Regions from separate parts of the Kitasatospora sp. NPDC092286 genome, predicted to be linked through region 4. Evidence: riboswitches for the same ligand, from Rfam matches in the RefSeq annotation. Region 4 holds a riboswitch; each other region holds the start of a gene.

Region 1 (5,383 bases), on a different contig from region 4:
CCAGACCGAGGCCGGCAACATCACCGAGGTCCTGCCGCACGAGCACGGGGTGACCGGGCCGGACGGCCGGATCACGGTCGGCCGGGCGCAGGAGGGCGTCGAGATCGAGATCCGCGACCTGCGGGGCGCGGTGCTGCCCACCGGCCGGAACGGGGAGATCCACGTCCGGACGCCCATGCTCATGAGCGGCTACTGGCGCAGGCCCGACCTCACCGCGCAGGTGCTGCGGGACGGCTGGATCAGCACCGGGGACGTGGGGCACCTCGACGGCGACGGTTTCCTCCACCTCGTCGACCGGCTGAAGGAGATGGTCATCGTGGTGGGAGGCCACGTCTACCCGGCGGAGGTGGAGCAGGTGCTGCTCGCCCACCCCGCCGTCGCCCAGTGCGCGGCGTTCGGGACACGGCGGGCGGACGGGAGCGAGGAGCTCCAGGTGGCCGTCGTCCCGGCGGCCGGCCACCGGCTGGACCGGGAGCTGGTCCGGGGGTTCGTCACCGAGCGGCTGGGCTCGATGTACGCGCCCGCCGCCGTGCACGTCCTCGACCGGCTGCCGCTGACCGAGGCGGGCAAGCCCGACCGGAAGCTGCTGCGGGCCACGCTCGGCCCGGACCACGGACAACCGGACCAGGGATAAATGGTCGGCGGGTCGAAGGGAGGGCGCGCTAGCATCCGGTGCCGATCAAGGAGAAGGACGTGCACATGGGTGAGGACCAGCGGACCGGGACGCGGCTGGAGCTGTCGTACCGACCGACCGCGGAGGATTTCCGGGAGGCGCTGACCGCCCGGGCGAAGATCTCCGCCACGGGCCGGCGGACCCGTTGGCTGCTGACCGTGGCGGCGGTGTGCGCGGTGGTCGGCTCCGTCCTGTCCGTGACGTCGGGCGAGGGCGTCAGCTCCTCACTCGTCGTGATGCTCCTCGTCACCCTGCTTCTGCTCGCCCTGCCGTGGCTCCAGGCGCGGCAGTTCCACCGCCTGACGGAGGGCAAGGGGGAGTACCGGGCCGTCGTCGACGACTCCGGCGTCACCGTCAGCACCGAGCAGTCGTCGAGCACCCTCACCTGGCAGGCCGCGCCGCGCTTCGTCGAGACGCCCCGGCTCTTCGTCCTGCTGAGCGGTGACCGGAACGCCTCCTGCCTCACGCTGCTGCCCAAGCGGGGCATCGCCGAGGGCGCCGACGTCGACCGGCTCCGCGCCGTCCTGGACCGGCACCTGTCCAGGGCCGGGAAGCCCTAGCTGTTCTGACCCGGGCGGCGGGTGAACGCGACCCGGGTGCGGCGGTCGCCGGTGCGGACGGTGAGGCCGTGTTCCGGCAGGCCGGCCGGGTCGCCGCCGTCGGCGAGCCAGAGGGCGACGGCGGCGCCGAGCAGGAGGGGGTCGAGGTGCGGTGTGGCCGCACCCCAGGGGCGTTCGGCGTGGGCCTCCAGCAGCAGGCCGCCGCGGAGCCGCAGCAGATGGCGGGCCTTGCCGAGAGCGGCCACGGCCACGCCGAGGCCCGGCAGTTGGGCCGCGGTGTCGGCGAGCCAGCGCTCGGCGGGCAGTTCGGCGCGGACTTCGGTACGGGCCATCACCTCGGCGCTGTGACGCAGCGCGAGCGTCGGCTCCTCGGCGCTGACCGCGTAGCTGCCCCGGGCCTCGCGGTGGTCCGGGCCGACCGGGTAGCGCCGCAGGCGGACCTCGGTGCCCCGGCGCTCCCCTTCGACGTCGTACGCCGTCGGGCCGGGCAGGGCCGTGGGCAGCGGGACCGGTCGCGGGTACGGCGGCTGGCGAGGTTCGTCGTCCGGTTCGTCCACCTGCCGCAGATAGGAGTAGAGCAGCGGGCGCAGCAGCCGGGCGGACTGGCCCTGCCGGCCGAGCGAGCGGTCGGTGATCGGGCGCAGCGCGGCCCGGTCCGGCTTCGCCAGGGCCTGTTCCAGCTGGGTGAGCAGGTCGCCGTCGGGGTCGAGCGGCGGCGCGGCCTGGCCGAAGGCGTAGGTGGGGGAGCGGGGGTCGAGTTCGTCGGCGCCGGTGGCGACGAGCAGGGTGTGGCGTTCCAGGGCGGCGCCGTAGAAGGAGACCGAGCCGTGGTCGCCGATCAGGCAGTCGGCCGCGACGAGGGCGGCCTGCCAGCCCTGGTCGGGCGGGACGAGCCGCAGTCCGGACCGTTCGGCGGCGGCGAGCAGCGCCGCGGGGTCGTGCCGGGCCCAGATGTTGGGGTGCAGGACGACGGCGACGGTGTACTCGTCGGCGGGGAGCCGGCCGACCAGACGCAGCGGCAGGTCGGGGTGGCGTCCGAACAGGGAGTGCTCGCTCCAGGTCGAGTTGACGACGACCAGGCGGCGGCCGTCCACGGCGCCCAGCGCGGCGCGGTACCCGTCCCGGCCGTCCAGGCTGCGCAGCATCCGGTCGAAGCACGGGTCGCCGACCACGCGTGCGCGGGGCAGGGCCTCGGGGCAGGAGATCCGCAGCCGGTCGAGCTGCTCCTCGTGGGAGAGGCCGATCACCGCGGGGAACACCCGCCCCCAGTGGGTGAGTTCGCGGCGGGAGAGGCCGGCGGCGGAGACGGTGTCGCCGGTGGACCGGGTGACCAGGCGGTTGTAGCCGGCACCGTGCGGCAGCACGATCAGCGGGGCTTTCAGCCGGGCCATCGAGCGGTGCACCGCGCAGGCGACCGCGAGGTCGAACCGCCGCCGGGTGGCCTCGCGCCAGTCCAGCACGGTGATGCCGGTGAGGCCGGCGAGGAAGCCGTCGAGCCCGGTGGCGAACGCGGAGCCGGGGTTGACGGTGAGGTAGAGGCGGATGCCGTCCTGGCCGCGCAGCAGGGTGAGCACGTCCAGTACCCGGGTGGCGGAGGTGAGGGTGCGGGCGACCGCCAGCACGCGGGCCCTGACGGGCCGGGTGTCCCAGCGGTCGTCATCGGGCCAGGCGCGGGCCTGCGGGCGGAACGGCACACGAAGATCGTACTGAACCGCCCCTGGCCGGGGGCGGTTGTCCGGCTGTCCCCGAGGGCCGGTCAGCCGGCGGCCGCGGAGGGCTCGTGGTGCTCGGCGGCGGCACACGAGTCCAGCAGGGGGCGCATGCCGTCGTCCACGAGCCGGTAGCGCACCACGCGGCCGTCCTTGTCGCCGCTGACCACGCCGGCCGTGCGCAGCAGGCGCAGGGCCTGGGAGACGGCCGGGTCACGCATGCCGGTGGCGACCGCGAGGTCGGTGACGGCGAGCGGGCCTGCCCGGTGCAGGGCGAGCAGCAGGGCGAGCCGCCCGGGGTCGGCGAGCAGCGAGAACCGCTCGGCCCAGGACCGGACGTGCGCGGTGTCGCCGATCGCGGCGATGGCCTCGCAGACCCGGTGTCCGTCGATGGTGCGGTGGCCCGCGCGGTCGGCCGGTACGAGATGCATGGCCCCATTCTTGCAGTCCGCGTCCTGTGATTCTGAACACCTGCGCAGGTGCGCAGCCTTGCAAGGGTGTCCCACGGGCCCTACGGTGTTCCCCGCCGTGGTGCTCGGGAAGACCGGTGACGGATCCTCAGGGATCCCAGTCCGGAGCGGCCCTCGCCACTGTGATCGGGGGGAGTCGTCCGTACCCACGACGCCACTGGGCGCCTCGCGCGCCTGGGAAGGCGGGTACGGGAGCCCCGTAAGCCAGGAGACCGGCCACGGCATCTCACGAAGCCATTCCACGAGGTGCTGGAGCGTGATCCGAAGATGACCCTGCCCGAAACCGCCACCCCGGCGACACCGTCGGTGTTGCCCACTTTCCGTTGGAAACGCCAGGACACCATCCGCACGGCCGGGCTGATGGGGGTGATCCTGGCCATGCACGTGGCGGCGTTCGGGACGCTCATATTCCTGGTGGCACCGCACGAGTACACGGTCGGCACCCAGGTCTTCGGTGTGGGCCTGGGGATCACCGCCTACACCCTCGGCATGCGGCACGCCTTCGACGCCGACCACATCGCGGTGATCGACAACACCACCCGCAAGCTGATGGCGGACGGCAAGCGGCCGGTCTCCGTGGGCTTCTGGTTCGCGCTCGGGCACTCCTCGATGGTGGTGCTGATGGCCGCCCTGGTGGCGGGCGGGGCGCAGCTGGCCAACACGCTGATGGACGACGACTCCACCACCCACAAGTGGCTGGGCGTGGTCGGCACCACCGCCTCCGGTGCCTTCCTCTACCTGATCGGCGCGCTCAACCTGGCCGCCCTGCTCGGCATCCTGAAGGTGTTCCGGTCGATGCGGGCCGGCCGGTACGACGAGGCTGAGCTGGAGGAGCACCTCAACGCGCGCGGCTTCCTCGCCCGGGTGCTGAACCGGGCGACCCGCTCGATCACCCGGCCCGGCCAGATGTTCCCGGTGGGCATGGTGCTCGGCCTCGGCTTCGACACCGCGACCGAGGTGACCCTGATGGTGATGGCCGGCTCCGGCGCGGCGGCCGGTCTGCCCTGGTACGCGATCATCTGCCTGCCGCTGCTGTTCGCGGCGGGGATGAGCCTGTTCGACACGCTGGACGGGACGTTCATGAATTTCGCGTACCAGTGGGCGTTCGCCAATCCGGTGCGCAAGGTGTACTACAACCTGACCATCACTGGGCTGTCGATCGCGGTGGCGTTCATCATCGGCACCATCGAGCTGGTCGGGGTGCTGCACGAGAAGCTGGACCTCACCGACCCGGTCAGCGGGTGGATCGCCGACCTCTCGCTGGACAACGTCGGCTATGTGATCGTCGGCCTGTTCGTGGTGGTCTGGGTCGCGGCGATCGCCTACTGGCGGCTGGCCGGGGTGGAGCGGCGCTGGTCCCCGCAGACCCAGCACGCGGGGGCCCGGCCGACGCCGGCCGGGGAGGCCACGGAGGCCACGGAGGCCAAGGCCTGAGCCGGGCGCGGCCCGGCCCCGGCCCCGGCCCGGTCGGGCCCGCCCGACGGGCGGATCGGGGCGGCGCTCCGTAGGCTCGACGCATGGCTGATGCGTACGCGGGTCGGCGGGAGCGGCTGAGGGAGCACTGCGGTGCGACCGGGGCCGACGCGGCGCTGATCACCAGGCCGGCGAACGTGCGCTATCTGACCGGGTGCGCGCCCTGCGGGGCGACGCTGCTGCTCACCCGGGAGCGGGCGCTGCTGGCGCTGCCGGACGACCTGCCGCCGGACGACACCGGGGAGCACCTGCTCGGCGAGGACCTCACCCAGGTCCCGGTCGCGGCGGGGGAGGACACCGCGCTGGCCGCCGCCGCGGCCGCCGGGCGGCTCGGCGTGGACGACCTGGCGGTGGAGGAGCACGACCTGACGGTCACCCGGCACCGGTCGGTGGCGGGCCTCGCCGAGGGGGTCAGACTGGCGGGCCTCGGACCGGTGGTCGAGCGGCTGCGGGTGGTCAAGGACGAGCACGAGATCGCCGACCTGCGGATCGCCGCCG
Region 2 (5,383 bases), on a different contig from region 4:
CACGTCGTTGGTCACCGTCCGGGCGGGCTTCGCCTTGTAGGTGACCTTGGTGCCGCAGTTGTCGACGGTCACCGGGTAGTGGTCGGAGCCCGCCGCGGCCTCGCCGCTCGGGGCGATCTCGGCCCCGCACGCGGTCAGCGCGAGGGTGAGCAGGGCGGTGGCGGCGACGGCCTTGGTGCGCATGGGAGTTCCTCGGGTCGGGGGGAGGGGGCGGAAAGGGCGGGAGGGGAAGCGGGGTCAGCGGAGCCGGTCGAAGAGCAGCTGGACGGCGCCGGTCTCGGGGTGCCGTACGGGGGTCGCGCGGACGCCGAACACCTCGGCCAGCAGCGCGGGGCGCAGCACCTCGACGGGCGGTCCGGAGGCGACGATCCGGCCGGCCCTGATCACGTACAGCAGGTCGCAGTGGCCGGCCGCCAGGTTGAGGTCGTGCAGCGCGGTGAGCACCGTCGGCCCGGCCGCCCGGACCAGCGCCAGCACCTCCAACTGGTGGGCGATGTCCAGGTGGTTGGTGGGTTCGTCGAGCACCAGCACCCGGGGCTCCTGGACGAGCGCGCGGGCGATCAGCACCCGCTGCTTCTCGCCGCCGGACAGGCTCAGGAAGCCCCGCCCGGCCAGGTGGTCCGCGCCGACCCGGGCCAGCGCCTCGACGCAGCGCCGGTCGTCCCCGCCGGTCGGGCCGGCGAATCCGCTGCGGTGCGGCAGCCGGCCCATGCCGACCACCTCGGCCACGGTGAAGTCGAACTCGGCGGAGTGCTCCTGCGGCAGTGCGGCGACCCGCCGGGCGGCCTCGCGGGAGGTGAGCGCGTGCAGGTCCTCGCCGCCCAGCCGGACGGCGCCGACGGCGGGCCGCAGTGCCCGGTAGACGCAGCGCAGCAGGGTCGACTTGCCGCTGCCGTTCGGTCCGACCAGGCCGACCACCTGTCCGGCGGCGGCGTCCAGGGTGATGTCGTGGACCAGCCGGGCGCCGGCGATGTCGACCGAGAGCCCGTCGACGGCGATGTCCAGGGCGGTCTCGCTGGCGGTCTCGATGGCGGTCTCCGGGGTGTCCGTGGTGTCGGTGCTCGGGTCGGCGTTCGCGCCGGTGCCCATCAGCGGCCTCCGAAGGAGTAGCCGCGGCGGCGCATCAGCAACAGGAAGCAGGGCACCCCGAGCACCGCGGTGACCACCCCGACCGGCAGCTCGGCGGGCGCCAGCAGGGTGCGCGAGACGATGTCCACCCAGACCAGCAGCAGCGCCCCGGCGAACGGCGCGACCAGCAGCACCCGGCGGTGGCCGGCGCCGACCAGCATCCGCACCAGGTGCGGCACCATCAGCCCGACGAAGCCGATCGCGCCGCTGACCGCGACGACGGTGCCGGTGACGGCCGCCGTCACCACGAACAGCTGCCGGCGCAGCCGGTCGGGGTCCACACCGAGCGAGGCCGCCGTCTCGTCGCCCATGGCGAGCGCGTCGAGGCGCCCGGCGGAGAGGGCGAGGCAGGCCAGGCCGGCCAGCACGGTGACGGCGGCGATCGGCACCGAGCCCCAGGTCGCCCCGCCCAGGCTGCCGAGCAGCCACATCATGGCGCTGCGGGCCGCCTCGCCGCGCGCGGCGCCGAACACCATCAGCGCCGTCACCGCGGAGAAGCCGTAGGACATCGCGGTGCCGGTGAGCACCAGCCGCAGCGGGGTGAGCCCGTAGGCGGTCCGGGCGGCCGCGTACACCAGCAGCATCGCCAGCAGGGCCGAGCCGAAGGCGGAGACCGAGAGCGCCCAGACCCCGAGCGAGGCGAAGGCGCCGAGCAGCAGGACGGCGTTGGCGCCGACCGCCGCGCCGGAGGAGATGCCGAGGACGAACGGGTCGGCCAGGGCGTTGCGGACCATGGCCTGCACGGCGACCCCGGTGGCCGCGAGCCCGGCGCCGACCACGGCGGCCAGTACGGTGCGCGGCAGCCGGATCTCCCAGACGATCGCGTACGCCGCCGCCTCCTCGGCCTCCAGCCGACCGCCCGTCAGCCCGGCGCCCAGCAGCCGCAGGACCCGGGACCAGCCGAGGTCGGAGGAGCCCAGGGCGACCCCGCAGACCAGCGACAGCAGCAGGGCCGCGGCCAGGCCGGCGGCCAGGGGCGCGGCGGGTATTCGACGGACCGGTGCGGTCACTGCGGTGCTCACGAGGGGGGCGCGCCTTCGCCTCGGGCCGTGGGCGGCGCGGGGCGGCGCGCCCGGGCCGTGGCGGGGCCGGGGCGCCATCCCCTCGCATTCCACGGCGAGTTGTCGGGAGGTCGGCGCCCCAGGGCGATCGGGCTCACGGGGCCGGGGCCCCGTCCACCGTTGCGGGTCAGCGCCGGATTCGGACCGGACTTCCCCCATGGGACGCCCTGGCAGCATAACAAGCGCTAAGGCCAGGCAACCCTTACAGGTGCCGCCGGGCATGTCCCGGAAACGCGCGACCGCCCCCGTCCGGTGTGGTGGTCCGGGCGGGGGCGGTCGACGGAGGCCGAGCGGCGGTCAGGCCTGCTTGGTCTCCCAGAAGATCTTGTCGACCTCGGCGATCAGGTCGAGCAGGGCCTGACCGGTGGCCGGGTCCGTCGACGCCTTGGCGGCCGAGGCGGCCTTCAGGGTGTCGTTGATCAGCTGGTGCAGCTGCGGGTACTTCTCGAAGTGCGGGGCCTTGAAGTAGTCGCTCCACAGCACCGAGATGTGGTGCTTGACGGCCTCGGCGCGCTGCTCCTTGATGATGACGGCGCGAGCGCGGAAGTGCGCGTCCTCGTTGGCCTGGTACTTCTCCTGGGTGGCCTTGACCGACTCGGCCTCGATCCGCGCCTGCGCCGGGTCGTACACGCCGCAGGGCAGGTCGCAGTGGGCGTGCGCGGTGGCACGCGGTGCAAACAGACGAGAGAACATGGGAGTCCTTCCTTAGATCGTCTTCCCGCGCCCGAGATTACCCTTCCGGTCACGGGGTTTCGCGATCGGTCGGTGGGCCTAGGGCAAAAGGCGGACCCGGAACCGGGTGAATCCGGACATCGGCGGGTGACGGTCCGTACGGCAGACTGGGACGCGGCGAGCCGGGAGGAGGAGTCGTGACGCGGATGGCGGAACCGGAGGGCGGCACCCGCGGGGGTGCCGCACCGTTCGGACTGATCGACGTGGCGGGGGACTCGATGGTGCCGACGCTGCGTGAGGGCGACCGGCTGCTGGTCCGGTACGGGGCGCGGATCAGGCCGGGCGCCGTGGTGGTGGTCCGCCACCCGTTGCAGCAGGACCTGCTCGTGGTGAAGCGGGCCGACGGCCGGCGCCCGAAGGGCTGGTGGCTGCTGTCCGACAACCGGCTGGTCGACAGCGACAGCCGCAGCTACGGCGCCGTCCCGGACGAGCTGGTGCTCGGCCGGGTGCTGCTGCGGCTGCGCCCCCGGCCGGCCTGGCTGGCCCCGGGCCGCCGGCTGGAGCGCCTGCTGCTGGGCCCGCTGGTCCGGGTGCCGGGCCTGGCCCGCCGGCTCGGCGTCTGGGTCCGGCCGGAGGATCTCTAGCCCGGAGGGCCGCTAGCCCCGCCCGGCCAGGACGGCGGCCTCCTGGCGCTTGCGGGCCCGGTACGCGGCGACGTTGGCGCGGGTGGCGCAGCGGTCGGAGCAGTACCGCCGGGAGCGGTTGGTGGAGGTGTCCAGGTAGGCGTTGCGGCAGGGCGCGGCCTGGCAGATGCCGAGCCGGTCGGCGCCCAGTTCGGTGAGGTGGACGGCCAGGCCCATGCAGGCGACCGCGCTGAAGTGGGCCGTGGCGGTGGGCGAGTTGTCGGCGAGGTGCAGGTGCCAGCGCGGGCGCCCGGCGTCGTCCAGGTAGTCGTGGCCGGAGACCAGCGGGCTGACGGGGTACTCCATCAGCAGGCTGTTCAGCAGGTCGACACCCCGGATCTCGTCCCCCTCGGCGGCGGCCTCGAAGACCCCGCGCAGCCGGGTCCGGACGGCACGCAGCCGGGGCAGGTCGGCTTCGTCGGCGAGCGCGGCGGCACGCGTGTTCTCGGAGAACAGGCCGCGGACGGCGTCGACCGAGGTCAGCGTGTCGGTGCCGCGCTCGGGCTCCTCGGTGTTCACCAGCCGGACGGCGAGGTCGGCGTACGAGGCGAGCTCCACGGTGGTCCTTCCAGAATCGGTAACGGGCTGACTGGCTCCAGCCTATTACCTGGGCGGGGCAGGCGTCGGCGCCCGGCAGGTCCGGCCTGCCGGGCGCCGACGGGAGCGTCCTAGAGCACCTTGGACAGGAACGCGCGGGTGCGCTCGTGCTGCGGGTCGGTGAGCACGTCGCGGGGGGTGCCGGACTCGACCACCACACCGCCGTCCATGAAGACCAGCGCGTCGCCGACCTCGCGGGCGAAGCCCATCTCGTGGGTGACGACGATCATCGTCATCCCCTCGTCGGCCAGACCGCGCATGACGTCCAGCACCTCGCCGACCAGCTCCGGGTCGAGCGCCGAGGTGGGCTCGTCGAAGAGCATCAGCTTGGGCTTCATGGCCAGCGCGCGGGCGATCGCGACGCGCTGCTGCTGTCCGCCGGAGAGCTGGGACGGATAGCTCTTCGCCTTGTCGGCCAGGCCGACCCGCTCCAGCAGGGCCATCGCCCGCTCCCTGGCGGACGCCTTGGCCTCCCTGCGGACCTGGACCGGCGCCTCGATGACGTTCTCCAGCGCGGTCATGTGCGGGAAGAGGTTGAAGCGCTGGAACACCATGCCGATGTCGCGCCGCTTGAGGGCGACCTCGCGGTCCTTGAGCTCGTGCAGCCGGTCGCCCTTCTGCCGGTAGCCCACCAGTTCGCCGTCCACCCAGAGGCGGCCGGCGTTGATCTTCTCCAGGTGGTTGATGCACCGCAGGAAGGTCGACTTGCCGGAGCCGGAGGGGCCGATCAGGCAGAACACCTCGCGCTGCTTGACCTCCAGGTCGATGCCCTTGAGCACCTCGACCAGGCCGTACGACTTGCGCACGCCCTCGGCCCTGACCATCGGGCCGTCGGTGCCGGCGTCGGCCGGGGTCGCGGGGGTCTTGGTCAGATCGGTCATACGTGGCCACCTCCCTCAAGGCCGGGAACCACGTCGTGCTTCCCGCTCGGCACGGGCTTGCCGGCGAACAGGCGGCGGAGCCGCTGGACCGGGGTCGGGGGGAGCGTCCGGTTGGTACCGCGGGCGTAGTGCCGCTCGATGTAGTACTGGCCGGTGGTGAGCAGCGAGGTCAGGAACAGGTACCAGACGGAGACCGCGATCAGCACCGGGATGGTCTGGAAGGTGCGCGAGAAGATGTTGTGGCCGGCCTGGTACAGCTCCTCCAGCGCGATGGCGCTCGCCAGCGAGGAGGTCTTGAGCATCGAGATGGTCTCGTTGCCGGTCGGCGGGATGATCACCCGCATGGCCTGCGGCAGGACGA
Region 3 (5,383 bases), on a different contig from region 4:
CGGTCCAGCATCTCCAGCCCGGGCGCCAGCAGCCGGGCGTCGCCCCGGAACTTGTTGACGAACCAGCCCGTCACATGGCGCTGGTCCTCGGCGGACAGCAGCGCCAGCGTCCCGTACATGGCGGCGAACACCCCGCCGCGGTCGATGTCCCCGACCACCACCACCGGCAGCCCGGCGGCGGTGGCCAGACCCATGTTGGCGATGTCCCGGTCGCGCAGATTGATCTCGGCGGGCGACCCGGCCCCCTCGCAGACCACCACGTCGTAGCGGCTGCGCAGGTCCGCCAGGCACTCCAGGGCCCGCTCCAGCAGCACCGGCTTGCGCTCGCGGTAGTCCAGCGCGCCCACCTCGGCGACCGGGCGGCCGAGCAGCACGACCTGGCTGCGGCCGTCCGCGCCCGGCTTGAGCAGCACCGGGTTCATCGCCGCCTCGGGCTCCACCCGGGCCGCCTGCGCCTGCATCGCCTGGGCGCGGCCGATCTCGGCGCCGCCGGCGGTGACGAAGGAGTTCAGCGACATGTTCTGCGCCTTGAACGGCGCCACCCGGACACCCTGCCGGGCCAGCCAGCGGCAGATGCCCGCGGTGACCACGGTCTTGCCGGCGTCCGAGGTCGTCCCGGCGACCAGCAGTGCGTTGCTCATGCGCTCCTCCTCTTCTTCCGTCCCAGGACGGTCCGGCTTCCTGTGGCGGCCCGGACCGCCGCGTGCCCGGCGACGGCCGTGCCCAGGGCCAGCAGGCCCACCCGGCGGGAGAGCCGGCAGGCCCGCTCGATGTCGTCCACCGTCACCGGCCGCAGTTCGCCGCCCAGCACCGGCCGGTGCTCCACCCGCTCCCCGTACGCGAGGGTGCCGCCCAGCCGCACGCCGACCGCGCCCGCGAACGCGGACTCGGCCTGGCCCGCGTTGGGGCTCGGGTGCGCGGAGCCGTCCCGGCGCCAGATCCGCCAGGCCGTCCGGGGCTCGGGCGCGGCGGCCACGGTGAGCAGCGCGGTCAGCCGGGCGCCCGGCCAGCCCGCCACGTCGTCCAGCCGGGCCGAGGCCCAGCCGAACCGGGCGTAGCGCGGCGAGCGGTGGCCGACCATCGCGTCCAGCGTGTTGACGGCGCGGAACGCCAGCAGCCCGGGCGTGCCCGCGAGCGCGCCCCAGACCAGGGCGTTCACCACGGCGTCGGCGGTGTTCTCGGCGACCGACTCGACCACCGCGCGGGCGATCTGCTGCTCGTCCAGCGCGCTCGGGTCGCGCCCGCACAGATGCGGCAGCCGTTCCCGGGCCGCCGTCAGATCGCCCGCGGCGAGCGAGCGGCCGATGGTCCTGGCCTCCCGGGTGAGCGAGGTGCCGCCGAGCACCGTCCAGGTCGCGGCGGCGGTCAGCGCGGCGCGGCCGAGCGGCCGCCGGCCCAGGGCGCGTTCGGCGGCCACCGCCCCGGCCGCGACGGTGCCCACGCAGAGCGCGGTGTAGGCGGTGCCGACGGCGCGGTCGTCGCGCCAGAGCGTCTTCTCCAGCCGGCCCGCCGCGCTGCCGAAGGCGGCCACCGGGTGGCCGCGCCGGGGATCGGCGAAGCGGGCGTCGGCGAGATGTCCCGCGACGGCGCCCAGCGCGAAGGCGGCCGCGCGGGTCAGCGGGCGCACGGCGAAGGGCGGCAGAGGGGGCGGGCGGTCGGGGCAGCCTGCATCGCGTGCGTGTCCTCACTCAGGGTCCGCGCCCTGGATCGACGTACCGGCGGCGAGAGTCTCCTGGCTTCCGGGTCCGACACACCCCCGGAGCCTCCAGCGGCTTCTGACGGCCCGCCGATGGGCCCCTCCTGCCTGTTGGCGGGCAAGGAGGGAATTGATCCGAGCGTGCTCCCCGGTGACAGTGGCGGGACCGCGCCGGACTCGCACCGGCTTCCTCTGCATGCCTCCGTTTGGCTGAAGGATCCCATCACGCGGCCGAACCGGGAGTCAACCAAGGTCACGGAGGGGTTGGTCACACGGCCCGCCCGCGCGCCGCCTCCGCGGGTCGGTGTCGCGGGGGTGCGGAGAGGGCGCGATCGCCCGGCCGCAGGTGGAGGCCGCGGCCCCCGCTGTCCCGTCCGGCGTGACACCCGGTCGGCCCATGCCCGGTGGCCCCGGTCCGGTCCCGCGAGTGGACTGGTGGGTGCCCAGTCCGCGATCAACAGAGCGGGGAGCGATATGCGTTGGGGAACCGCGGCCGCCGTGGCGGCCGCCGCCGTCGGCACCGGGGCCGCCGTACTGCTGGCCGGGCGCAGGGCCGTCCGGCGGATGCTCCACCCGGCGGCCGTTTCCCGGCCGCAGGCGGGCCCCGTCACGGTGCGGAGCCTGGCCGTCGGGCGGGCCACCTTCACCCGCAGCCCGGAGAGCACCCGCCCCGGCCGCTGGGCCGTCGAGTGGGACGAGGGCGGCCACGCGGTGGTCGACGAGATCCTGCACGCCGACGAACAGGGCGTCACCCGCCGACTGGTCCGCGCCGACCGGGGCGCCCTGACGCCCGGCACCGAGGTCCGCTTCACCCCCCGGGTCCACCTCGGCGACCCGACCGGCGCGCTCGGCCTGCCCTACGCCGAGACCGCCGCCGAGGGTGAGCTGGGCGCCCTGCCCGCCTGGCGGCTCGACGGCAAACGCGGCACCTGGGTGATCCTGGTGCACGGCCCGGGCGCCGACCGGCAGCAGACGCTCCCGGTGCTGCCCGTGCTGCACCGTCTCGGTCTGCCCGCCCTCGCCGTCACCTACCGGGGAGACCGGGGCGCGCCGGCCGCGCCGGACGGCCTCGACGACTTCGGCGAGACCGAGTGGCGGGACGTCGAGGCGGCAGTGCGGCTGGCCCTGGACAGCGGCGCCGGCCGGGTCGTCCTACACGGCTGGTCGCTCGGCGCCACGATGGTGCTGCAGACCGCCGCCCGGTCCGCCTGGACCTCGGCGATCAGCGGCCTGGTACTGGACTCCCCGGTGCTCGACCGGCCGGTCTTCGCCCGCCGGGGCGCCACCCGGGCCGGGTTCGGCCGTACGGCCGCCGGGCCGGGCGCGCTCGCCGCCGAGGGCCGGACCGGGGTGGACCTGGCCGACTTCGCGCGGCTCGCCGAGGGCACCGACCTGCGGGTGCCCACCATGGTGCTGCACAGCCCCGACGACCCGGTGGCGCCCTGGCGGGCCGCCGCCCGGCTCGCCGACCGCCGCTTCGACCTGGTCAGCCTCCAGGCCTTCCCCGGCGCCGACCACGCCGCCCTCTGGAACGCCGACCCCGACCGCTATGAAGAGCTGTTGCGCCGCTGGCTCACGCCGTTGCTCTGACGACGGCTCCGGCCGGCCGTCCGGCAGCTTCCTCCGGCCCGGCCGGCCGACCGCTCTGACCTGGCGTGTTCGCGTCATGCAGATCCGGCCAGGCGGTTTGGCCTCTGTTGCCCGATCTTGTCGACCCGCCGCGACCGCCCTTCCGGAGTCCGTGGCCAACCGGATGTGACAGAAGGCCGGTACAAGGGGAAGACTGCTCGACGTGACGTCTCGGAACCCGCGCGACCGTGATGCCCCGCTCCCGCCGACGATCGGTACCGGTGCGACGGTGACCCGTCTCCCCGGAACGGCCCACCGCCCCGCCGGCATCAGGCCGGGCGCTCCCGGCGTACCCCGCCGACGAGGCCCCGCACCCGCTCCCGGCCGAGGCCGGGTCCCCGTACCGGAGGGCTTCCCGGCCCCCGCCGAGCTCGCTCCGCTGGCCCGTCGGATGCTCGTCGACGCCGTCCGGATCGCCCGCTGGGCCGGCGAACTCTCCGAGGTCGACAAGCGCGGCGAACTGCTCCCCGAGGACGCCCGCGCCGCCGGCCGGGCACTCGCCATGACGGTGGGCGCCGCGGCCCGGGCCTGGGGCCAGGCCCTGCTGGTCGGCCTGGTCGAGGCCAGGGACGGCGGCGCCGCCCCCGGCTGGCGCCTGCACGCCTGGGAGCACGACGACGAGGCCGTGGTCCGCGGCTGGTCGGCGCTGTTCGACGCCTGGACGCTGCTCGCCCCCGTCCCGCCCGCCGCGCTGCGCGGCGTCTTCGCGGTGCTCGCCGGGCAGGCCGTCGACCAGGCACCACAGCTGCTCTCCTTCCTGCACCTGGTGGCCGGCCCGGTCGCCGACAGCGAACTGCTGGAGCTGCTGCGCCGGGGCCTGGACGAGCGCCGGGTCGGCGGTGGCGCCGGTGCGCTGGGCCTCTCGCCCATCCCGCACGCCGCCTCCGCCGTGTCCGCCGTCCGCGGCACCTGCCGCGAGCCGCAGATCGACACCCCGGCCGCGCCGTCCGACGTCGCCGCCGTCCTGGACTGGATGCTGGACGGCCTGGCCGCCGTCGGCGCCGTGGTCCGCCGGGACGAGGCCGCCGAACTCTCGCCGCTCGGGCACTGGGCGGTGCGGGCCAAGCTGGAGGAGATCTGCACCGTCGCGCAGACCGCCGCCGGCCACATCGAGCAGAGCGCCTTCGAACTGCTCAACGCCTGCGCCGACTACTCGCCGGGCCCGGCCCGGGCCGAGTTCCGCGCCTGGGTCGCCGCCCGTCCGGCCGACCGGGCCGTGGCCGAGCTGCTGGACGCCGCCCAGGGCGACGACGCGCTGGTCCGCGGCCTGGCCTTCGAGGCGCTCCGGGTGGCCGGCAGCACCGCCGAACAGGCCGTCCGCGCCGCGGTGGACGAGCCGGTGCTGCGCCCGTACGCGCTGCTCTGGCTGGCCGAGCAGTCGGACGAGGGGGTCTCCCCGGCCGATGTGCTGGGCGCGGAGGACGCCGCCTGGCTCTGGGTGGACACCGCCGCCGCCGTACTCGACCACGGGGAGACGGATCTGCTGGTCGGCCATGTCGAGGGCGCCTCGGCGGGTGACCCGGTCCGGCTGTTCGCCCGCGCCAGGCAGTCCAGGCACCCCCGGGCCGCCTCGGTGCTGACCGCCGTCTCCGGTGTCCACCCGGACCCGGGCGTGGCCCGCGCGGCCCGCCGTTCGGCGTTCAGCGTCCACCGCGGCGGGGCGTAACCCGGCCGGCGGTCCCCAGGCTCCAGGGCTCAGGGCCCAGGACATGACGGAGGGCCCGGATCCAGTGGATCCGGGCCCTCCGTCATGCGGTCGCGCGTGCGGCCGGTCAGCCGATCCGGGACTCCGCGCGGCGGGCGCGGACGTCGCCGACCTTCTGGCCCACCTTGCGGCGGATGACCAGCAGCGGAGCCATCGCGGCCAGCGTGATCTGGGCGAAGGCGCCGATGTGCAGCAGCATGTCGCCGCCGGGCAGGCCGGTCGCCCAGGCCGCCAGGCAGCCGATCGAGACCACGATCCAGCAGAGCGTGGCGGTGGCCAGCAGCCCCTGCGGCTTCGGGTACTCGATGCGGCTCATCATCAGGTACGCGGTGCCCGCGATGGCCAGCAGGCCG
Region 4 (5,383 bases):
GGCGTGCTGGAGGCTCTTCAGGTAGGCGACCGGCGCGGCGGCCGGCCTGGTCTCCCCGGCGCGCAGCTGGGCCATGATGCCGAGCGCCTGGGAGAAGACCGAGGTGGCGTAGGTGTAGTTGCCGGGCGCCGCGCAGCCGGTGTCCGGGTTCGTCTGGGCGCAGACCGCCGTGGCGAGGGCGGCGATCAGGTCGTGGCCGCCGAAGGCGCGCGGGTCGCGGCCGGTGATCTCGGCGAGCAGCGCCTCCTTGCCGATCGAGCCGCCGCCGGCGTACTCGGTGCCGATGCCCGTCCAGTCGTTGACGGTTCGGTCGCCGGCGTCCTTGCCCTGCTGGTCCAGGAAGTCGACGATCCTGCGCAGGGCCGCGTCGTCCGCGCCGGTGGCGGCGAGGGCGTAGGCGCCGTCGATGGTGAGGCCGAAGTCGGCGAAGGCCGGGAAGGCCTCGTAGTAGTGACCGTCGATCAGGCGTGCCGGGTCGGTCAGGTAGGCGCTGCCCTTGCCGAGATCGGGGGTCTTCCCGGGGTGCGGGCCGGGCGGCGCGGTCGTGGCCGCGTTCGGGTCGTGCCGGACGCCGGTCGGGTCGGTGCCGGTCAGCGCGAGGATGGCCTGTTCGGTGGCGTCCGGGTCGGACTCGGTGGTCGACTCGTCGGTGCCGAAGCCGCCGTCCTGGCCCTGCCGGGCGGCGAGCCAGGTCCTGGCGGCGGTCTGTCCGGCGCTCCGGCCGGTGGCCTTGAGAGCCTGGGCCACGCGGGCGGTGCTGCCGGTGTCGCCGCCCGCGGCGCCGGTGTAGGGGAGGTAGGAGCCGTCGGCCTGCTGGCTCGCGGCCAGTTGGTCGGCGGCCTTCTTCGCCGTCTGCTCGAAGCCGCCGGCCTTGCGCAGGGCGAGAACGGCGAGAGCGGTGCCGGACGGATCGGACTCGCAGTAGTCGCCCGCCACGATCATCGCTCCGGCGATGCCGCCGTCGGCGCACTGGAGCGCCGTGAACCGGGTGAGCGCCGAGGCGGGCGGAGCGACCTCGGCCCGCTGCAGGGCGATGACGCCCAGGGCCTGGACCCAGGGCGAGGCCGCACCGTGGAAGTCCCCGGCGGCGGTGCACTTGCCGTTCTCGCCGGCCGAGGCACAGACGTGGTCGGTGAGCGCGGCGATCAGGTCGCGGCCGCCGAAGGCACGGGGGTTGCCGCCGGTGCTCTCGGCGACCAGGGCCAGCAGCGCGGCGGCCCTGGCGTCGGGCTTGGCGGACGGCCCGTCCGGGAGGAGGAACGCGTCGGTGTGGGCGGCGAGGTAGGCGAGGACCTTGCGCAGGGCCGGGTCCTCCGTCCCGGCGGCGGCGAGGGCGATCGCGGTGAGGGACGTCCGGGGGAGGTCGGGGCCCTCGAAGGCCCAGTTCTCCATGTGGTCGCCGTCGACGAGCCGGCCGGCCAGCCAGGCGGCCGCCGCGACGGGGTCGCCCGCGGCGGGCGACGGGCCGGTCGGGCTCGGGGACGTCGAGGGGGAGATGGACGCCGAGGGGGAGGCGGAGGCCGAGGGGGACGGACCGGCGCCGTTCTCGGCGCGGACGGAGTCCGGGGTGAAGGAGGGTGCCCCGCTGGTGCCGCCGATGTCGGTGCCGCCGTACACCCAGGCCTCGACCTCGCCGGGCTTCGGCTTCTGGGTGGCGGCGCCGAACTGGCTGTAGGACCAGGTCTGCCGACCGGGTTCGGCGATCCAGTACGACCAGTACGCGGTGGCCTGTGGGGTGTTGACGCAGGGCTCCTCGGCGGCTGTCGGGTACTGGGTGCCGCTGTTGAAGGTGCCGTTGCCGAGCCGGCAGATGAACGCCGGGCCGTCGTGCTCGGTGCCGGTGGTGGTGAAGCCGGCGTTGTGCAGCAGGTTCATCCCGGTGGTGGGGTGGGCGTCGCAGCCGCGGACGACCCCGCCGCCCCAGTGGCCGAAGTCCACGGCGACGATCGCGCCGGTGGTGGCGGTGCACTCCTCGATCGGGTCGGCGGCCGCGGTACCGGGGTGGCCGAGCAGGACCGTACCGCCCGCGGCGGCAGCGACGGCGCCGGTGGCCAGCAGGGACGTCAGACCCCGGGCTCTGTGACGTGTGCGCGTGCTGTTGACCCTCACCGGCGACTCCCTGATCGGTCGACGGGGTGTCACGGCGCAGCCGACGGCTCCCCGGCATGGGGACCGTCCCGACCGCGTCGTAGTCCTCGACGACGCAAGTGCTTCTGAACAGGCCCTCGGCGCAGGCAGTCCGGCTCATCCGCCCGGAGGGGCGGATCTACGGTTGCGGGTCAGCGCCGGAGTTGGACCGGCTTCCCCTACTGCCGAGGATGAAAAACGGTTCATCAGACCACGCTCCCGCGTCGGCCGTCAATGAGTCGTCATGTCGCCTTGGACACCTCGCCGGTGGCGGCACCGTGCGGTAGCGTCCCCGGTGGCCGAGCGGGGGAACCTGGTGCGATTCCAGGGCTGACGCGCAACGGTATGGGGCGGTTCCGCCGTCCCGAGCCCGAATGCCCGCCCGGCCACGTACCACCGGCGAAAGCCTGCCCACGCGATCCGGGCGGCGGCCGCTCCGGCCGCCGAACTCCCGAGGGAGCCCCGGGGCCCGGAGCCGGGTCGGCGCCCATCACTCCAAGGAGCCCGCCCCGTGTCGTCCCTCCTCTCCTCCTCGCGCGTCTCCTCCGCGGTGGCCGTCCCGATAACGGCCGGCGCCCTGCTGCTCTCCGCCGTCCCCGCCCACGCGACCGCCACCCCGGCCCAGACAGCCACCTCGAAGAGCACCGGCGTCACCTATCTGAAGTCCCTCCAGGCCGCCGACGGCAGCTACGTCACCGGCGGGGGCCTCTCCAACGAGTGGGCGTTCAGCGCGCTGGCGGCCGCCGGCACCGCCGCGGCGGACGTGGCCCCGGGCGGCGACGCCACCAGGAACGCCCGCCTGGTGTACCGCAACCAGCTCGCCGCCACCACCTGGCCGAGCGCCGCGCCCGTCGTCACCGACTACGAGCGGGGCGTCCTCAACGCCTACGCCGCCGGGATCGACCCCGCGCGCGTCGGCCCCGGCCGCAACCTCATCGCGGACGTCGCCGCCTACTGGCAGACCGCCGAGCCCGGTTACTACGGCCCGTCCGCCAACTTCAACGGCACCGTGTTCGGCCTGCTCGCCCTCGGCGGCGCCAGGACGCAGAGCGGTGCCCAGCGGGTGCCGCAGGCCCTGCTCGACGCCTCGGTCACGGCGGTCCGCGCCAACCAGCACAACGACGGGGGCTGGAACTTCGGCAAGGCCGCCGGCGATCCGGCCGCACTCGCCCAGGCCGGTGACATCGACATGACCGGCGCCGCCATGGCCTCGCTGTGCAGCAGCGGCGTGCCCGGCACCGACCCCGCGATCGTCGCCGCCAAGAACTTCCTCAAGGGCAAGCTCGTCGCCTCCGGCGCCTTCAACTCGATGTTCGGCGCCAACACCGACTCCAACGGCTGGGCCGTCTCCGGTCTCAACGCCTGCGGCATCAACCCCCAGGGCGCCGACTTCACCAGCGGCACCGGCAAGACCCCGGTCGACTTCCTGATCTCCCAGCAGTTCAAGCCCGGTGGCGGCTTCAAGTACCTGCCCACCGACACCGCCCCCTCCCCCTACGCCTCCGTCGACGGGCTGCGTGCGGTCGCCGGGGCGGGCTTCACCGCCACCCCGCCCACCCCGACCACCGCCGGGGAGCCGACCTGGGCCACCACCGGTTCCTTCACCGCCGGCACCGCCGCCCGGCTCGCCCTGGTCGTCGACGACGGCACCGGCTCGCCCAGGGTCTGCGCGGTCACCGTCACCCCGACCGGCACCACCACGACGCTCGGCGCCGTCCTCGACGCCGCCGGGGCGGCGACCCCGAGCGGCTGCGTCACCGCCGTCACGCCGTCCTCCGGCAGCGGCACCGTCACCGCCGTCAACGGCACCGCCAACAGCGGGACTTCCAGCTGGAAGGTGAGCATCGACGGCGCCGCCGCCACCGGCGCCGCCCGCAGCACCGTGATCAGCGTCGGCGACACCGTCTCGCTGCGCTTCGGCAGCTGATCACCGCGCGCCGGACAGCACAAAGGTCCTGGCGCACTCCGGAGTCAACCGCGCATGGCCGGGCACGGCCCCCCGTGCCCGGCCTGTGCGGTCCCGCTCGGCGCCCAGCGTGACGGCCTCGTGGACGGCGCGGGCGGCCCGGGCGCCCCACCGGGAGCGCGGGCCGCCGAACGGCTCGGGCACCTGGCCCGGACCGGCTCGGCGGACCGCCACGCACACCGCGTCGGACGGCGTCCCGGAACAGTCGTACCCGGCCTCCACCAGCGCCTGGACCTTCGCCTCGGTCGCCGTCGCCAGCAGGTTGACCAGACCGGCGTCCGACACCGCGGCGGGCACCACCAGCAGGATGTTGATCGTGCCCGGGAATCCGGCCCCGGCCTCCGCGGCCGGGTCGGGGGCGGCCGCCCAGGCCGGCACCCCGATCCCCGTCGTCACCACCGCGGTGACCCCGCCGTCGCAGGCCCAGGTGAAGTCGTCCACCCGCGCGGCGGTCATCAGCCCGGCGCCGGGGCCGCTCAGCCCCAGCCCGGTGGCCAGCCCGGCGAGGTGGCGGTCCGGGTCCATCCGGCCGTACCCGGGCCTGACCTGTGCGTTGACCACCCACTCCCGCTCGCCGAGGCCGCCCCCGAGCACCGCGCTGCTGAGCATCCGCCAGCCTGGGCCGGCCCGCCACAGCAGAAGGTGGCGGCACTCACCGTCCTCGAACCGGCAGGACCGCTCGACCTCCACCGCCCCGCCGGTCCGGCCGACCGGTTCGGTGAAGGCCGCCTTCTGCTGCGGGAACGCCATGGAACGGGCCGCCTTCGGGTGAGTTCGGGTGAGTTCGGGTGAGAGTGAGCCGGGCCTGGCTGGGCCGGAGCCGCCGGCGGCGTCACGCGGGCGGGCAGCGCGAGCCGTCCGGCCGACCGGAAACCGGGCGACAAGAGTACCGACCGCCCGGGTGCGCGGCGGCGCCGGGCCCGCGTGCACCGGGCCCGGGCGGCTCGTCACCGGGTCGGCGCACCGGCCCGGACGGGCATGCCGGCGAGCGCCCGGCGCAACGCCGCCTCGACGCGGACCGCGTCCGCACTCGCCGACACGTCATGGACCCGAACCGCCCAGACACCCTTCGCGGCGGCGAGGGCCGAGACGGCTGCCGTAGCGGCATCGCGCTCCCGGGCGGGCCGGGGCTCGCCGGTCGACGGGTCGGCGAGCAGCGTCCCGAGGAAGCGCTTGCGCGAGGCCGCCACCAGGACGGGACGGCCGAGCCGGGCCCAGGCGTCCAGGCGGGCGAGCAGCGCCCAGTCGTCCTCCCGTCCCTTCGCAAAGCCGAGCCCGGGATCGACGATC

What was found. Region 4 has a riboswitch for cobalamin ahead of ACIQIB_RS05935 (prenyltransferase/squalene oxidase repeat-containing protein). Riboswitches for the same ligand answer to the same signal wherever they lie in the genome.
Region 1: linked by a shared signal. The riboswitch ahead of ACIQIB_RS21840 (HoxN/HupN/NixA family nickel/cobalt transporter) and the one ahead of ACIQIB_RS05935 (prenyltransferase/squalene oxidase repeat-containing protein) in region 4 are both predicted to bind cobalamin.
Region 2: linked by a shared signal. The riboswitch ahead of ACIQIB_RS08960 (FecCD family ABC transporter permease) and the one ahead of ACIQIB_RS05935 (prenyltransferase/squalene oxidase repeat-containing protein) in region 4 are both predicted to bind cobalamin.
Region 3: linked by a shared signal. The riboswitch ahead of ACIQIB_RS12515 (cobalamin biosynthesis protein) and the one ahead of ACIQIB_RS05935 (prenyltransferase/squalene oxidase repeat-containing protein) in region 4 are both predicted to bind cobalamin.

What each region holds. Positions count from the first base shown of each region.
Region 1 is NZ_JBIVRD010000021.1:31,840-37,222, forward strand. It holds gene ACIQIB_RS21820 (AMP-binding protein) at 1-634, shown strand, start outside; gene ACIQIB_RS21825 (YcxB family protein) at 673-1,233, shown strand; gene ACIQIB_RS21830 (hypothetical protein) at 1,230-2,927, opposite strand; gene ACIQIB_RS21835 (metalloregulator ArsR/SmtB family transcription factor) at 2,990-3,373, opposite strand; cobalamin riboswitch at 3,455-3,648, shown strand; gene ACIQIB_RS21840 (HoxN/HupN/NixA family nickel/cobalt transporter) at 3,680-4,846, shown strand; gene ACIQIB_RS21845 (aminopeptidase P family protein) at 4,930-5,383, shown strand, end outside.
Region 2 is NZ_JBIVRD010000007.1:19,594-24,976, reverse strand. It holds gene ACIQIB_RS08970 (ABC transporter substrate-binding protein) at 1-183, opposite strand, end outside; gene ACIQIB_RS08965 (ABC transporter ATP-binding protein) at 238-1,089, opposite strand; gene ACIQIB_RS08960 (FecCD family ABC transporter permease) at 1,089-2,228, opposite strand; cobalamin riboswitch at 2,255-2,374, opposite strand; gene sodN (superoxide dismutase, Ni) at 2,487-2,882, opposite strand; gene sodX (nickel-type superoxide dismutase maturation protease) at 3,068-3,505, shown strand; gene ACIQIB_RS08945 (CGNR zinc finger domain-containing protein) at 3,518-4,102, opposite strand; gene ACIQIB_RS08940 (amino acid ABC transporter ATP-binding protein) at 4,213-5,022, opposite strand; gene ACIQIB_RS08935 (amino acid ABC transporter permease) at 5,019-5,383, opposite strand, start outside.
Region 3 is NZ_JBIVRD010000010.1:74,077-79,459, reverse strand. It holds gene ACIQIB_RS12520 (cobyric acid synthase) at 1-641, opposite strand, end outside; gene ACIQIB_RS12515 (cobalamin biosynthesis protein) at 638-1,627, opposite strand; cobalamin riboswitch at 1,726-1,890, opposite strand; gene ACIQIB_RS12510 (alpha/beta hydrolase family protein) at 2,171-3,286, shown strand; gene ACIQIB_RS12505 (hypothetical protein) at 3,717-4,991, shown strand; gene ACIQIB_RS12500 (CDP-alcohol phosphatidyltransferase family protein) at 5,098-5,383, opposite strand, start outside.
Region 4 is NZ_JBIVRD010000004.1:20,796-26,178, reverse strand. It holds gene ACIQIB_RS05935 (prenyltransferase/squalene oxidase repeat-containing protein) at 1-2,109, opposite strand, end outside; cobalamin riboswitch at 2,212-2,351, opposite strand; cobalamin riboswitch at 2,404-2,528, shown strand; gene ACIQIB_RS05930 (hypothetical protein) at 2,639-4,054, shown strand; gene ACIQIB_RS05925 (adenosylcobinamide amidohydrolase) at 4,055-4,843, opposite strand; gene folP (dihydropteroate synthase) at 5,041-5,383, opposite strand, start outside.